Regions from separate parts of the Nostoc sp. 2RC genome, predicted to be linked through region 1. Evidence: riboswitches for the same ligand, from Rfam matches in the RefSeq annotation. Region 1 holds a riboswitch; each other region holds the start of a gene.
What was found. Region 1 has a riboswitch for cobalamin ahead of cobG (precorrin-3B synthase). Riboswitches for the same ligand answer to the same signal wherever they lie in the genome.
Positions count from the first base shown of each region.

Region 2: linked by a shared signal. The riboswitch ahead of GNE10_RS25415 (DUF1636 family protein) and the one ahead of cobG (precorrin-3B synthase) in region 1 are both predicted to bind cobalamin.
Region 3: linked by a shared signal. The riboswitch ahead of GNE10_RS08085 (DUF1636 domain-containing protein) and the one ahead of cobG (precorrin-3B synthase) in region 1 are both predicted to bind cobalamin.
Region 4: linked by a shared signal. The riboswitch ahead of GNE10_RS28235 (energy-coupling factor ABC transporter permease) and the one ahead of cobG (precorrin-3B synthase) in region 1 are both predicted to bind cobalamin.

Region 1 covers NZ_JACKZU010000323.1:3,222-7,055, forward strand. Annotated here, with positions in the region: gene GNE10_RS26795 (precorrin-2 C(20)-methyltransferase) at 1-439, opposite strand, end outside; gene GNE10_RS26800 (precorrin-8X methylmutase) at 442-1,068, opposite strand; gene cobG (precorrin-3B synthase) at 1,128-2,585, opposite strand; cobalamin riboswitch at 2,559-2,691, opposite strand; gene GNE10_RS26810 (NAD(P)H-quinone oxidoreductase subunit J) at 2,883-3,413, opposite strand; gene ndhK (photosynthetic/respiratory NAD(P)H-quinone oxidoreductase subunit K) at 3,406-3,834, opposite strand, start outside.
Region 2 covers NZ_JACKZU010000288.1:2,585-6,418, forward strand. Annotated here, with positions in the region: gene GNE10_RS25405 (TonB-dependent siderophore receptor) at 1-1,666, opposite strand, end outside; gene GNE10_RS25410 (hypothetical protein) at 1,934-2,092, shown strand; gene GNE10_RS25415 (DUF1636 family protein) at 2,188-2,598, opposite strand; cobalamin riboswitch at 2,917-3,060, opposite strand; gene GNE10_RS25420 (carbonic anhydrase) at 3,661-3,834, shown strand, end outside.
Region 3 covers NZ_JACKZU010000047.1:10,450-14,283, forward strand. Annotated here, with positions in the region: gene GNE10_RS08070 (hypothetical protein) at 1-14, shown strand, start outside; gene GNE10_RS08075 (high light inducible protein) at 35-247, shown strand; gene GNE10_RS08080 (hypothetical protein) at 309-548, shown strand; cobalamin riboswitch at 917-1,060, shown strand; gene GNE10_RS08085 (DUF1636 domain-containing protein) at 1,357-1,767, shown strand; gene metE (5-methyltetrahydropteroyltriglutamate--homocysteine S-methyltransferase) at 1,843-3,834, shown strand, end outside.
Region 4 covers NZ_JACKZU010000356.1:2,096-5,929, reverse strand. Annotated here, with positions in the region: gene GNE10_RS28250 (energy-coupling factor ABC transporter ATP-binding protein) at 1-551, opposite strand, end outside; gene cbiQ (cobalt ECF transporter T component CbiQ) at 532-1,338, opposite strand; gene GNE10_RS28240 (energy-coupling factor ABC transporter substrate-binding protein) at 1,335-1,637, opposite strand; gene GNE10_RS28235 (energy-coupling factor ABC transporter permease) at 1,624-2,400, opposite strand; cobalamin riboswitch at 2,426-2,566, opposite strand; gene GNE10_RS28230 (response regulator) at 2,768-3,834, opposite strand, start outside.

The DNA of each region.
Region 1 (3,834 bases):
CGTTGTAGTAGGTGAAAGGTACGCCTAAAGCTACCGGACAAGCCATCAGTGAGGAAACTCCAGGGACGACTTCTATTTGGTATTCGTCACATAATCGGGTGAACAGGTACATGAAGGAGCCATAGAAAAAAGGATCGCCCTCACAAAGCACCACCACATCTCGCCCTGCTGCTAAATGAGCAGCGATTGGTTCAACTTCTTTGTCGTAAATAGATTTGGCTTTTTCTGGTTCTAAAGCACGGGGGAGGTGAAATAACACCTCTATCTGCTGCCCAGTGAGATATTGCGCTACGATGCCTCTAGCAATACTTTCACGATCTGTGGCTGATTGATAGGCTACCACTGGAGCTGCACGCAATAGCCGTAGTGCCTTGAGAGTCAATAATTCTGGATCGCCCGGCCCAACACCAATTCCATAAAGACGACCTTTGGTATTCATGATTATTCTTCCTCCGTTGCCAAGGCGTTAACGGCGGCGGCGGCGATCGCACTGCCACCACGCCGACCGTGTAATGTTAAAAATGGTACATTTCTGCTATCTGCTGCCAGTGCGGCTTTCGATTCGGCCGCACCAACAAATCCCACTGGAAAGCCTAATATAATAGCAGGTTTAGGCGCTTTTTCATCCAGCATTTCTAATAATCTGAACAGGGCGGTGGGAGCATTACCAATGGCTACCACCGATCCTTCGAGGTGCGATCGCCATAATTCTAAAGCTGCTGCTGACCTTGTAGTATTCAGACTTTTGGCAATATCTGGCACTTCAGGATAATTCAGGGTACAGATAACTTGATTGTTTGCAGATAAGCGCCGCCTGGTTACACCTTCAGCAACCATCCGGCAATCGCAGAGAATCGGCGCTCCTGCTGCTAGTGCTGTTCTTGCAGATTGCACTGCTGTGGATGAATATCCCAAGTCAGTGACGATATCAGTCATTCCACAGGCATGAATCAGACGTACTGCTACTTTTGCTACATCTGGTGGCAGGATATCTAGGTTGGCTTCTGAACGGATAATGGCAAAGGAATTGCGGTAGATTTCGTTGGCGTCTCGGATGTAGTCGGGCATGGCGGGGAGTGATGAATTTGTACGCACAGGCGTTCCAGGCCTAAAGAGAATTAGAGATTTCAGATGGAGTTTTGACGTTCAAATTTATACGTTTGTAGAATTTGCTCTATTAACAAGGGTAGTTCGGGGAAAGTGACGTATTGGTATAGTTCGCGACCAAATTTGTGGTTGCTGTTGGTGTCACCAAGATAAATATGATAGGCTTCGATGGTTTTATTATCTGTTTCTAAGTTGACACCGAGCAGAGTAATCTCACTTTGGCTATGTTGGGCGCAGGATTTTTGGCAGCCAGTAAAGTGGATATTAATTGGGTATTCGAGAGTGACGCGATTTTCGAGATATTCTGCCAATGCCAATGCATGACTTTTGGTGTCGGTGGCAGAAGCGGCACAACCTTTGTTACCAGAACAAGCAATTAATGAACTCTTGATATTGGTGGCTGAGGAATCTAATCCTAACAGAGTAATTTGATTTTGAACATCGCTAAGCCTTGATTGAGGAATATCTGCCAGGAGTACGTTCTGCCAGGGAGTTAACCTGAGAGTTCCGCTACCATATTTTGCTGCTAAATCTGCTAACCCCCGAATTTGCCGACTTTCTAAACGTCCAAGAGGTAAGACGACACCAATGTAAAATAATCCTTGCTGGCGTTGGGGATGAATGCCAATATACTGAAAGTTAGTATCTATTTTTTGTCCAGTTGGGCATGTTTCACTTCGAGTCAGGGGAAACGGTAAACGTTGCTGGACTTGCTGAAGATAATTTTCACAACCAAAGGTATTTAGTAAGTCTCTTAAACGTAGCCGACGCTGATTATCTATCTGAGTATGATACAGATAGACATCTGTTAAAGCTGCCAAGACGAGTAAACAATCATTTGGTGTTAACAAAATTTTGGTATCGCTTGCTAATCGATTTTTTGCGCCTACACACAAATGGAGGCGGAAGTAAACATCGCCATCAACTAAGACCGCAGCGAATAGGATATCATTTAGGCGATCGCTTACTCTAACAATTCCACCACCATCAAAACATACGCTAAATTTTGCTGACAGTGCTGATAACGCTGGATGTGTAGCAAGATAATTATCCCAACCTCGAACAAAAGGACGAGTGTCTATTAATTCTAGGCGATCGATGCCAGCAGTTGGGCTGGTCATAATATTGCGGATGTGGTCTACATTGCTGTTGCGAGAACCCAGTCCCATATCCTGTAGGTGCTGGAGAACTTGAGCATCGATGGAAGTGCGGATTTCGCGGACTTGTAGGTTAGCTCGATTAGTCACATCCACATAACCACCGCCATACTCTTGTGCTATGTCTGCGATGGTGTAACACTGTTCGCTATTAATCATCCCGCCTGGGATTCTCATCCGAGACAGTATACCATCTTCGGCGGGTGTCGCGTAAAACAAGCCAGGACAAGTGGCAAATCCAGAAACCAAACTGAGAACTCCTTCCCCGTGCAACGCAGGGAGTAGACGGTGAGTATGTCCTGAGGACATGAAAGTTGGCATTCTGACTTAGGCGTTCCCATCACAGCTGCGGCACAGTCCCAGAATTTCACCGGAGTTTCCCAACTTCAAGTTTTAGTAATTTAGCACGATCGGGCGGTTGGTAAGTTCAAGACTTCATATTTTGCATTAACCTGATACTGTAATTGACGGACTTTCAAGGAAAATATTTCATTATTGTTGACGGTTGACTGTTAACTGTGAACAGTCAACACTTAACTTTAGATGCACATCAAAAACATTACCCCTCTCCGCCACCGGAAAGGGGTTAATCACTGGTTAAACTCAGCACTAATTAAATTAATAAGCGTCTTGCAACTCGTAGAAATCAGGCGAGACGTAATCTTTCCGCAAAGGCCAACCCACCCAATCTTCTGGCATCAAAATTCGCTTGAGATTGGGATGTCCTTCATAGATAATGCCGAGCATATCGTAAGACTCGCGTTCTTGCCAATCAGCGGTCTTCCAAATCCAATACACTGAAGGCACTCTGGGATTTTCTCGTGGTAGGAATACCTTTAAGCGGACTTCTTCAGGCTGATCTGCATTATCACCGACTTTAATCAAATGATACACGCTCACCAATTCCTGTCCTGGCCCCAGGTCAATACCACCTTGAAACTGGAGATAATTAAATCCATAGGCATAAAGGGCTGTAGCGGTGGGGAGCAAGAAATCTGGCTCTACCTTAATTATCTCCACCCCGTTTTTGTCTGGTGCCAAAACCTCATGGTCAAAACCATTTTCCGTCAACCACTGGGAAACTTGACCAGCTTCTACCAATGAATCTTCTTTAACTGCTGGTACTGGTTTAGATTCTTCTTCAGCCACGGCTTTGTTCCTCCTTCTGTGTCTTTGCTGTCAGCAACGCGGGTGGTACAGGCATACCAATGGCTTCTGTCAATTCTTTCGGTGGTACAGAGCGAGTATCTGACTGCAAATACTTACCAGTTAAGATTTCTTCCACTGGCTTGAGGTTATGAGTCGTGCTGTAGTAGCGGTGAGTTTGCTTAATTTTATTCCGCTCTTGCATCGAATCATTGGCGATTTTCTTCCGTAGCTTAATAATCGCGTCGATAATTGCTTCTGGACGAGGAGGGCAACCAGGCAAATACACATCCACAGGAATCAGTTTATCAACTCCGCGTACAGCTGTGGGAGAATCAACACTGAACATCCCGCCAGTAATCGTACAAGCACCCATCGCGATTACATACTTCGGCTCAGGCATTTGTTCGTAAAGACGCACCAA
Region 2 (3,834 bases), on a different contig from region 1:
TTCCATTCACAGGCGGAATTAAGGTTTTAAAGGCAATTGTATCGGAAATTCTATTACTAAAAAATGTCAGCCTCAACAAGCCAATATTACCTAATTTTTGGTCAATACCTACATCAAAACTATCACCTTTTTCTGGTTTGAGATCGGGATTGCCAATATTAGTAGGATTGTTGTTAAATAAATTGGCGATCGCGGGAGCGCGAAAATTTTTGATATAATTCGCTCTGAGTGTAGTTGTATTGGAAACCGCTAGTTTTGCTCCTACTGACGGTGAGGTAAATGAACCATTGACTAAGCTACTAAAATCTTGTCTGACTCCTAAATTCACACTCAAACTAGGAGAAAAATTAATTTCATATTTACCAAAAATCGCCCCCTGACCTACGGCATCATCATAATTTTCTCTGCTGATATTTGTACTATAACTAAATGTGGTGTTGCGTACATTGGTATTTCGATAATCAAAGCCATAAACTAAAGTCTGATTTTTGCCAACATTCCAATTATGGGTGAGTTGAATACCATAGGAATCCTGTTTTGTATCAAAGCGGTTTTGAGAGGTAATTGCCCCGCTACGGTTATCAAAACGAGTGTTGAAAAAATCAGCGTAAACCCTAGTTGTTAACAACGAATCATTGCCGTTGCCTAATTGAGAATTCCAAGTTAAATCCGTGAAAACTTGGTCTGTGTATTTGCGATTATTGTCTGTGAGAGAGTTAAAAAATCCCTGTCCAAATTGCGGTAAAGGAATGGGTACGCCTCCTGGTACTCCCTGTTGTTTGCCTAAATATAAAGTTGAGAGGCTTAAGGTATTACGTTTTCCTAAATTTGCTTCTACTTTGACATTAAAATTGTTGTAGAGTACATCATTATTTGTTCTCGTTCCTTGAAAGTTAGCTTCAGGAATAGCAAAGGGATAATTATTTTGTGCTTGGGTACGGTTATAACCAACTACCCAAGATATATCACCAGATTTCCCACTATTTTGAATACTTTGTTGGTTGAGTCCATAAGCACCAATGTTGACTTTGGTTTCTGTGGTGATTTTCTCTGTAGGACGACGGGTAACAATATTAATTACCCCTCCGATTGCATCTGAACCATAAAGTGTTGAACCGCCTCCGGGTAACACTTCGACTCTTTCAATATTGTTAGTGGTAAATTCTGCAAGGTCAAAACCACCACTACCAAGATTATTAATTGGTCTACCATCCAATAAGATTAATACTTGACCAGTATTAGAACCGCGAATAAATTGACCGCTTAAAGCATTTACTTCTGTCCCAACCGTACCGTCACCCAAGATACCAGGGAGAAATCGCAGTGCTTCTCTGACTGTTTTTACACCCTGCGCTTCCATTTCTTCAGTAGTGATGACATACACCTGACGAGTGGAATCTTTTACTGTCCCTTCCCGACGAAAGGGTGAATAAACAGGTTCATTGAGTAGTTTGTAAATAACTGTGAGTTCAATATCTGGTTCTTTTTCTTGTGCTTGGCCTATTGATTGATTCAATGTCTTTTTTGGTGTTTTAGCTGAACCACCAGATGTGGGTGTAACTTCTGTGGCGATGATGCTGGAATTTTCCCATAACATCCCTACAGTGATGGCCAAACTAGAAACGATAAGTTGAGTTCCCCATCTGGCAATAAATTCAGTACGGATACACATTGGTATTTAAGTCACCTGTATCACTAAAAGTTGGTTGCAAGCAAATATTTGAGCTTTTTCGGAAAAAACTCTCAGCCAGGAAAAAATGATAATGATTACGATTGATAGAGTGCTATTTACAAGCTAGTTCCCAAATTTCTAGTCGGGACTTTAGGGACTTCCAAGTAAAAAAATATTCCACAGAAGACTGTTGACGGTTGACAGTCAGCAGTCAGCAGTCAACAACCCCAAGCGCAATAATTGATTTTTTGGAGTTATATCATGTCCGGTAAATTACTTGTGATATGTCATTGCGAGTGCAACGAAGTGGAACGACGCAATCGCAAGGATTCTGGGATTACTTCACTTCGCTATCGCTACGTACCCTTCTCTTCTCTACGAGACGCTACGCGTAGCTTGCTTCCACGAAGTGGTACGTAATGACAAGCATTTAGCCGGACTTGATATTACCTTAGTGTTGAGAGTGTTGAAAACTAAAGTCCTGACTAGGAACTTGATGGACTACTGATAATCAGTTAACAGCAATCTATGTTTAATTTTCCCCACTTACTTAGGGGTGGTATTTTTGCTAAGATACCTCTTTTTAAAGGTGCTGGACGTTCTGACCAAGGAAGTAAACCATTAGGATTGTCGTAGTATTGAGTGGCACATTGCAGTATGGCGGATGCACTATCATTAACTGCTAAATTCCCAAAAAGATAGGTGAATTTTTCTTCTCCTTGTAAGGCGATAACGCAAGCATGGTTGCAAGCACTCATACATTCAACTCCTTGAATGAAGAATTGATTTTGCAATTCCCAATCTTGTGCAAGTTGTTGGAGTTGTTGTAATAATTGCTGTCCGCCACTCTCACCAACAGGTTTGCCATCTTGCCATACACTGGCGCAGGTTGTACAGACAAATAGAGTATGTTGCTTTTTGTTCATTAATTTTCAAGCCTTGGGGATTGATACGACGAATTAGCCTCACGCATACTGCAAGCGGGAGACTCCTAACTTGCGGTAAGTGTAGGCGCAAAGTTAGCTATGGGTGGGGATAACGTAAATATGCAAAAGTTAGAGGAAGATACAACTGAGTTTTTAGCGTTGTATCTATAACCTTCTGCCTAAGTATTGATATGTGCGAAAAATTTTTACAATCTCATAGAAATTTGTAGCGCGTAATCTATGTCTGAGACTATGAGACAGTAATCTTGATTAATAGAAAGAGTATTGATGAGATTATTCACCTGTACCTCGCAGATGGGAGTTTGTAGGACTTTCGGCGGGCATTCTGACTTTAAAGCATAAGCTTCATTACAGCTGCGGGACAGCGCCGGATTTACACTGGACTTTCCCCGTTACCTCTGATGGCTGCTCCCCACCAGAACCGAATTGGTATTGAGTAGATATTACCACAGCAATAAGCTAAATTGCAGCTGCTATTTAAAACGTAAAGTAATCTACAGTGTATTAAAATCAGCAGAGGTTGGGGCGATCGCGGTTCGTGCAGGCACAACTCAGATGAACCTATCCCATTAACAAATTATTTGAAATTGCCATAAGTAAGGTGAGGTTCTGCGGAAAAAACAACTTAGGAATAACTAAGCGATCGCCCTTCTGCTTTATACTACAATCAATGCCCAATAAATTTTGAGTGAGGAGTACTAGGTATTGGGAGGAATTGAGGACGGGGATTTGAAAGAGCAGTATTCCTGGCACTAGTAGTTCGCTTTCGTGACTTAGCTCTTTAAAGGGGAAAGGGCAAAGGGCAAAGGGCAAAGGGCAAAGGGCAAAGGTTTTACATCCGTCACAAGCGCATTTTTGGGTTGCCAGACTACTATTGTATTAATTTTGCTAAGTAAATTAATTTTTCAATTGTTCCCAATGCTACAACGCCCATTCCTCCTGGACTCCAGCGTAACAAATCGGCAAATCCTGGGCGCTAGTCATTGAAAACCAACTTTTTCGTGAAATATTCAAGCATTACTCCTGGTTTTAGGTGCATCTATGAAAAAATTAATTAAAGGTTTGCGCGAATTTAAAAGTAGTTACTTTCCCGCTAACGAAGAACTATTTGAACAACTTTCTCACGGTCAAAAGCCGAGAGTACTATTTATTACTTGTTCTGATTCGCGCATCGATCCCAACTTGATTACACAAGCTGGATTAGGAGAGTTATTT
Region 3 (3,834 bases), on a different contig from region 1:
ATTTGGTTACATAAGCAAGTAAAGGAAAAAAGACATGACAAGCAAAGGCTTTACCATGAACGAACTCGGTCAACTCAACAACTTTGCAATTGAACCAAAGGTTTATGTAGATCAAACCCCAAGAGCAGGTTTTACCGAGTACGCCGAGAAACTCAACGGACGTTTAGCGATGATTGGTTTTGTCTCACTCATAGCTCTAGAAGTTGTCACAGGACACGGCTTGATTGGATGGCTGACAAACCTATAACTAAATCTGACTATTTAAGAATTTCACTCAATTAACCAATAGAAAATACCAGAGGATTGCTATGAAAACTGATTTTGATTTCCCTAAAAAAGATTTAATTGGCCCCGTTGTTTTTCGCCCCGATTTCAACAACTTTGAAACAATTAACGTTAACCAAGCCTGGTCATTATTTTTCAGTGCAGGTCAAGATGATAAAGTACTGGGAGAATCAACTGAATTAGGCAGGTTTTTCACTAACCTTTTAATTGCTGTGGGAGTAACAGGAAGCCTTTGGGCAATCTATTTCAGCAATTTGGGATAAAAAGTTGGCTTCAGGTTTTAAGTTGAATAAATATATCCGAAGTCTTGGTGGACATAACCAAGACTTCTTTTAAATTTTAGGAATCAATTATAGGAATCAATTATTAGTAACTGTGTATTTAGCGGGACTTAAACATTTTTGAGGGAAAAACAAGTCTCAAACCCATGCAGCGTAAGAGAAATACACCTTATGCTCAAAAATAGCCCAAACCTCAGATATATTAAGAAACTAAATAAAACGATATTAAAGTCTTTCTGTATATAGATTTGAGGTTCTTTTTTAGTTGTTTTTGTCTAAGTCCCACTAACAAATGGTAGTTATTGCAACCAATCAATTTAAGTATTACTAAATTCATAATCATGCTATTATTAGACCAATATCAACTCGGTTCTGGTGGGAGTCAGCCATCAGACGCAAGGGGGAAAGTCCGGTGTAAATCCGGCGCTGTCCCGCAGCTGTAATCAAGGTTCGCCTTGTGAGTCAGAATGCCCGCCGAAAGTAACAGACAAACTCATACCCATCTGCGAGGTACAGGTGAATATTGCCGTAAATATTTTAACGATACATCAGTTTCACATTCTCATAGTGCCAGAGATACCCCACAGACTACTCATGGCTGTGAAATTATAGGCAGTTTATTGATAATTGCAATTATGATTTGGTGTAACTGTCATTTGCGCTAGCTTTTTGCTGGCGTGAAAGCTTTTACAGAATTATTTTTGCCAAATTTACAAGTTTTTGCAGTTGCACAACTGTAAAAATTTATCATGTCTGCGATTCAGACTTCTTTCTACAAACTTCAAAATTAATGCTCAACAAACAACATACTTTATTTGTTTGCACGACTTGTGACAGCGTGTGGCAAAACGGTAAACGAGTTGGCGAAAGTAAAGGTGAACAACTACTAAAGCAACTTCAAAAACTTGCACAAGATTGGGAATTGCGAAATAAATTCCTCATTCAGGGAGTTGAATGTATGAGTGCTTGTAGCCGTTCTTGTGTCATTGCTTTTGTTGCAGAAGGGAAATCAACCTATCTCTTTGGCGACTTACCAGTTGACAGCTGTGCATCTGCTGTACTGAATTGTGCAACTGAATATTATACTAAGCCTGATGGTTTATTACCTTGGTCAGAACGACCTGAACCTTTGAGAAAGGGTATTTTAGCAAAGATTCCACCACTAAATAAGTGGGCAAAATTAAACATAAGTTGTTGTTAATTGATGACTGGGTAAAATTTCCCAGTTCTTAATCTCTAATACTTAAATCATTAGTCTTCAAAGGAATAGAAAGTAATGCAGATTCAAACAGCAACATTAGGCTATCCCCGCATTGGTAAAAACCGGGAAGTCAAGAAAGCGCTAGAAGCATTTTGGAGTGGTAATCTAGAGTCAGAATCATTACTCCAAACCGTGCGAAAAGTCGAGGAATCTAACTGGAAAAGCCAACTTGAAGCCGGAATTGACCATATTGGAATTGGAGACACAACTCTCTACGATCATGTACTTGACTGGACATTTCGTTTTGGGCTAATTCCTGAAAGATTTCAACAGCTTTCTGGCTTAGAACGCTACTTTACAATGGCACGAGGTAAAGAAGGAATTCCCGCCTTGGAAATGACCAAGTGGTTTGATACTAACTATCACTATCTCGTCCCGGAAATTGCAGAACAAACATTACCGTCTGATTTCAGTGACTTTTTAGAACGAGTTAGCCGCGCTCAAAAAATATTAGGTAAACGAGCAATTCCGATTGTACTTGGCCCCTGTACTCTGCTGCGCTTAAGCAAACTATCACTAAATATTCAGCAAGCGATATCAAAGTTAATTCCGCTATACATCAACCTCCTCACTGAGTTAAAAAATCTGGGAGTAGAAGAAGTGCAAATACATGAACCTGCACTTGTTTTAGGTGATACGAATTCTTGTAAATCACACTTTAAAACAGTTTATCAATCACTTTCGTTAGTTGAAATACCCCTACACTTGGTTACTTATTTTGATGATTTGGGGGAAACCTACCCTTGGGTAATGGAATTGCCAGTTAGCGCAATTAGTTTAGATTTTACACGCGGACGTAACTTAGAGTTAATTAAAACTTACGGTTTCCCAGCAAATAAGCGACTAGGTGCAGGAATTATAGACGCAAGAAATATTTGGCAAATTCGTTCCGAGAAAGTTATTCCCATTTTACAAGAGATTGTAGAGACTTTACATGGAACATCTATACATATTCAACCATCTGCTTCCTTACAATTTGTTCCCTACGATGCCAAACGAGAAAAACGATTACCATCACCACTACGTAATGTCTTGAGTTTTGCTGAACAAAAACTTCAAGAAGTGGTTTTCTTGGCTCGGACAATAATAGGAGAAAACACTAAAATAGAACAAGAAATTATCGAGACTAGCTGGAATAAGTTCGAGGAGTTTAATCCAGCAAATCAGTCAGTTGAAGAAAGACTAAAAACTTTGAAAACTGATGATTTTCAGCGCTCTTTATCCTATGGATTGCGGCTTGATTCCCAAATTTCGCTTCCTCTGTTCCCGACAACTACAATTGGTTCTTTTCCCCAAACCTCTGAAGTTCGCCAACTCCGAATGCGTTACAAACGGGGTGAATTGAGTCAGTCAGAATACGAAACTGCAATTGATGTTCAAATTGCCGAGAGCATTAAACTACAAGAGGAATTAGGATTAGATGTTTTAGTTCATGGTGAATTTGAACGCACTGATATGGTGGAATTTTTTGGACAGCAGTTATCAGGCTTCGCTTTCACTGAAAATGGTTGGGTGCAAAGCTACGGTAGCCGTTATGTTCGTCCACCAATTATTTATGGTGATGTAGTTCGGACTGCGCCAATGACGGTACGTGAGTTTAAAGTCGCTCAATCTTTGACAGAAAAACCTGTCAAAGGGATGTTGACGGCTCCTGTAACTATCTTAAATTGGTCTTATCCCCGAATTGATATTTCCAGGTCAGAACAAGCTTTCCAAATTGCTTTAGCGTTGCGGGATGAGGTAGCGGATTTGGAAGCGGCTGGTGCAAAGGTAATTCAAGTAGATGAACCAGCGCTGCGTGAGGGTTTACCCCTAAAGGTTGAGCGCTGGAATGAATATCTTTCTTGGGCTGTAGATGCATTTCGTTTGGCGACAGCAATAGCCCAACCCCAAACGCAAATTCATACCCACATGTGCTACTGCGAATTTGGTGACATCATCAAGGATATTGAACGGTTAGATGCCGATGTGATTTCGATTGAAAATAGTCGCAGCAACAATCAAACT
Region 4 (3,834 bases), on a different contig from region 1:
GTTGCTATCAAATTACGAGTATGTTTTACATCTAAATAGGCAGTAGGCTCATCCAGCACTAACAGTTCTGGTTGTAGTACCATCACATCTGCTATAGAAACTCGCTTTTTTTGTCCTAAACTCAGATGATGTACTGGTCTTTCTGCTAAAGTAGTTAATTCAAATTCAATTAATGCTTGCTCTACTCGCTGTTGAATTTCGGGTATTGGTAAACCTAAATTACACAAACCGTAAGATATATCTTCTTCAACAGTAGAAGCTACTAATTGTTGTTCTGGATCTTGAAATACTAACCCGACCTTATGCCGTAATTTACCAAGACAATTTCGGTTATAATTTAACGGTTCACCACGCCACCGGACAATTCCAGAATCAGGTTTATATAGACCATTAGCTAGTAAGAATAATGTCGTTTTACCACAACCATTCTGACCAATTAACGCGCACTTTTTACCTGATGGAATTTTCAATGTTACACCATTCAAAGCTGATTGTTGTGCCCCAGAATAGGTGTAATATACCTGCTCAAATTCAAGTAAATATTCCTGCATTTCGCCAAAAATCTAATCCTATTAATACTACACAGCCGAAAATGGCTTCGATAATATACCGTAATTGAGGACGATAGCGCCGGGGATGCCAAACTCGAAATTCATCAACAAAACCCCGTGCTTCCAATCCGAGAGAGAACTGACTATATCGTTCTAAGGTTCGCTGTAGCAGTTGTCCGATGAGTATTGCTAAACTTTTCATCCCAACAGCAAGAGTGCGGTAGCCACCACGAGAATTTTGTGCTGTCCACAATTCATTGGCTGTGTTCAACAGAATGAAAATAAACCGATACATGAGTAATAATAAATCGGTTAAAAGTACTGGAAATCGTAAGTACCGGAGAGTTCGTAATATCTCTGTGAAAGGGACAGTTAACATAAGAAAATATAAGCAAGAAACAGAGGCTAATGCTCTGGTTAAAATTCCCAATGCTTGGATACTGCCACTATGACTGATATAAATATAGAAGTGTCCGAAAGTTAGTCCATACCACGAATCTAATTTGACGCTTTGTAAATCAGGAATCGCAACTCCATTCACCATTAGGGCTGGTAAACTTGTCAAACAAAAAACTATGGTGAACATTAACAGCCGAAAATAAACTCTAGCCGGAATTCCGGCATAAATCACTGTCCAAATACTCATCCAAAGCACTATTAAAATTTGTACTAAGGGATGGGTAGCAAGGGAAATAGCAAGGGTAGTAAATGCAAAAATCAGTTTATGTTCTGGTGGCAACCTTCGCAGTCGATTAGTGTAAGCTAACGTATCTATTTGCAGGCTCATTCTTCACGTTTTTGTTGTTGGGAACGTCCTTTATACAACCCAATTGCATAACCAACGACTCCAGCACCCAAAGCCGCTTGCGAAGCAAATAATAAGCTTTCTATTTCCCCACTAGCGGGTTCAAAAAATGATTTAAACCAGGGTTTATATCCAGGTTGTATTTCAGTAATTGCTTTTTCAGCTTTGTCATCGGAACCAGCAAATTCTCCACCGCGTACAAATATTAGTGGTGCAATTGCTAAGGCTAATACAGCTACTACCAATAGCCAGTTACTCAACCCTTTTTTAGACTGATTCATTTCCTTGGGGTTCCCGTTTGATTAATTTCAGCAATTCTAATTCTTGAGGATTATAAGATTGCAACCAGTTCCATACCAATACAGTTAATAGTCCTTCACTAATTGCTAAGGGAACTTGAGTTATAGCAAAAATTCCGGCAAACTTGGTAAATGAAGCGATAAACCCACCAACAGGTGCAGGAAAAGCTAGGGCAAGTTGGATAGAAGTGATAACGTAGGTGAGTAAATCCGCGATCGCAGCTGCCAGAAAAATGGCAATTTTGTCTTTAGCACCAAACTTAATTGTCAAATTATATATCCAATAGGCGGCAAATGGCCCGGCGATCGCCATCGAAAAAGCATTTGCTCCCAGCGTCGTCAAGCCGCCATGCGCCAGTAACAACGCTTGAAACAACAAAACCAAGCTACCCAAAACCGACATAGTCAGGGGGCCAAACAGCACCGCACCTAACCCCGTACCCGTAGGATGAGAACAGCTACCCGTGACGGAGGGGATTTTTAACGCTGACAGCACAAAAGCAAAAGCACCAGCCAAGGCTAGTAGTAGTTTTAATTGCGGGTTAGCTTCGGTAATGCGAGTCAGACTACGCAATCCTAAAATAAAAAACGGTAACGCCACAACCCACCAAAAAATTGCCCACTGCACTGGTAAAAAACCTTCCATAATGTGCATAGCGTAGGCGGGTTTGGCTAAACCAACTACTAAATAAAAACTGATAAATCCCATCAGGCTTAGACTAACTAACGCCCGTTTTTTGTTCATAATCTGTACCTCGCAGATTTATGTAAACCAATTGATTCTAACCGGCGGGCATCCTGACTCATCCATTTTGGGTTCACAGTTGCGGGACAGCGCCGGATTTTCACCGGACTTTCCCCCTTGCGTCCGATGGCTGCTCCCCATCAGAACCGATTGGAGTTAACTATATCACCATTGAGCGGAATGCGTGTTAAAAAAGCATAACGACTTGTGGTGGTTGAGTGTTGACCCTTCGACTTCGCTCAGGGTCAAGGCTGAGCGGAGTCGAAGCCTTGACTGGTGACTGGGCATTGGGCATTGGGCATGGGGCATGGGGGAGGCAGTGCGGTCTTGGGGTCTCCCCAAGTGGAGCAACTGCCGTCATTGGGCATTATTCAATTACTTTTTCCAAAGAAAGTAGTAATTCTTTGACAGTATATGGTTTGGATAAAAACGTATTCACACCGATGTCAGTGACGGCGCTAAGTTTACCATCGGACATTAATCCGCTACTGGCAATAATTTTGACTTCTGGGTTAATTTTTTTTAAGGTACGGATGACAGTTAAACCATCCAAGGAAGGCAGTATGATATCGATTAACACCACACTAATTTTGTCCATATTTTTAGCGTAGAGTGCGATCGCTTCAATGCCATCACTAGCAATTAAGGTCTCATAGTTGTGGGCTTCTAATGAGGATTTAGTAATCTCTTGAATGGCGGCTTCATCATCCACAACTAAAATCAACTCTCCATGTCCTGTTTGAGGAACCGACTCTTCTACCGTTAGTGTTTCCATTCCCGCCACAGCTGGTAAGTAAACTTTAAAGCTAGTGCCATTTCCGATTTCGCTGTAGACGTTGACAAAACCCCCGTGGCTTTTAATGATTCCCAGCACGGTGGAAAGCCCCAACCCCGTACCTTGTCCCACATCTTTTGTGGTAAAAAATGGCTCGAAAATTCTGTCTAAGATTTCCCCAGGAATGCCGACTCCATTATCACAGACAGTAATCACTGTGTAAGGGCCGACTTTGGCTTCCAGGTTCATCCGCGCATAATTTTCGTCAACAAACAGATTTTCTCCAGAGATTCTCAAATTACCGCCATTGGGCATAGCATCACGAGCATTAACGCACAGATTCATCAATACTTGATGCAGTTGGGTACTGTCTCCAGAAACCATCCATAAATCCTGCGGTATGTCAACGCTAACTTCTATGGATTTGGGAAATGTTTCTTTGAGAATTTTGGCAAGTTCTACAATTAAGTGCCTGAGTTGCAAAGTAATGTGTTTTCCCTCCACACCACGTGCAAAAGATAGCACCTGTTTCACTAAATCAGCTCCACGTTTAGCGTTGATTTCCAAAATCTCCAATAAATGACGAGTTCGTTCATCAGCATCGGGAAATTTCAGCGGTAATAGTTGCGCTCCTGCCAAAATCGGCGTCAAAATGTTGT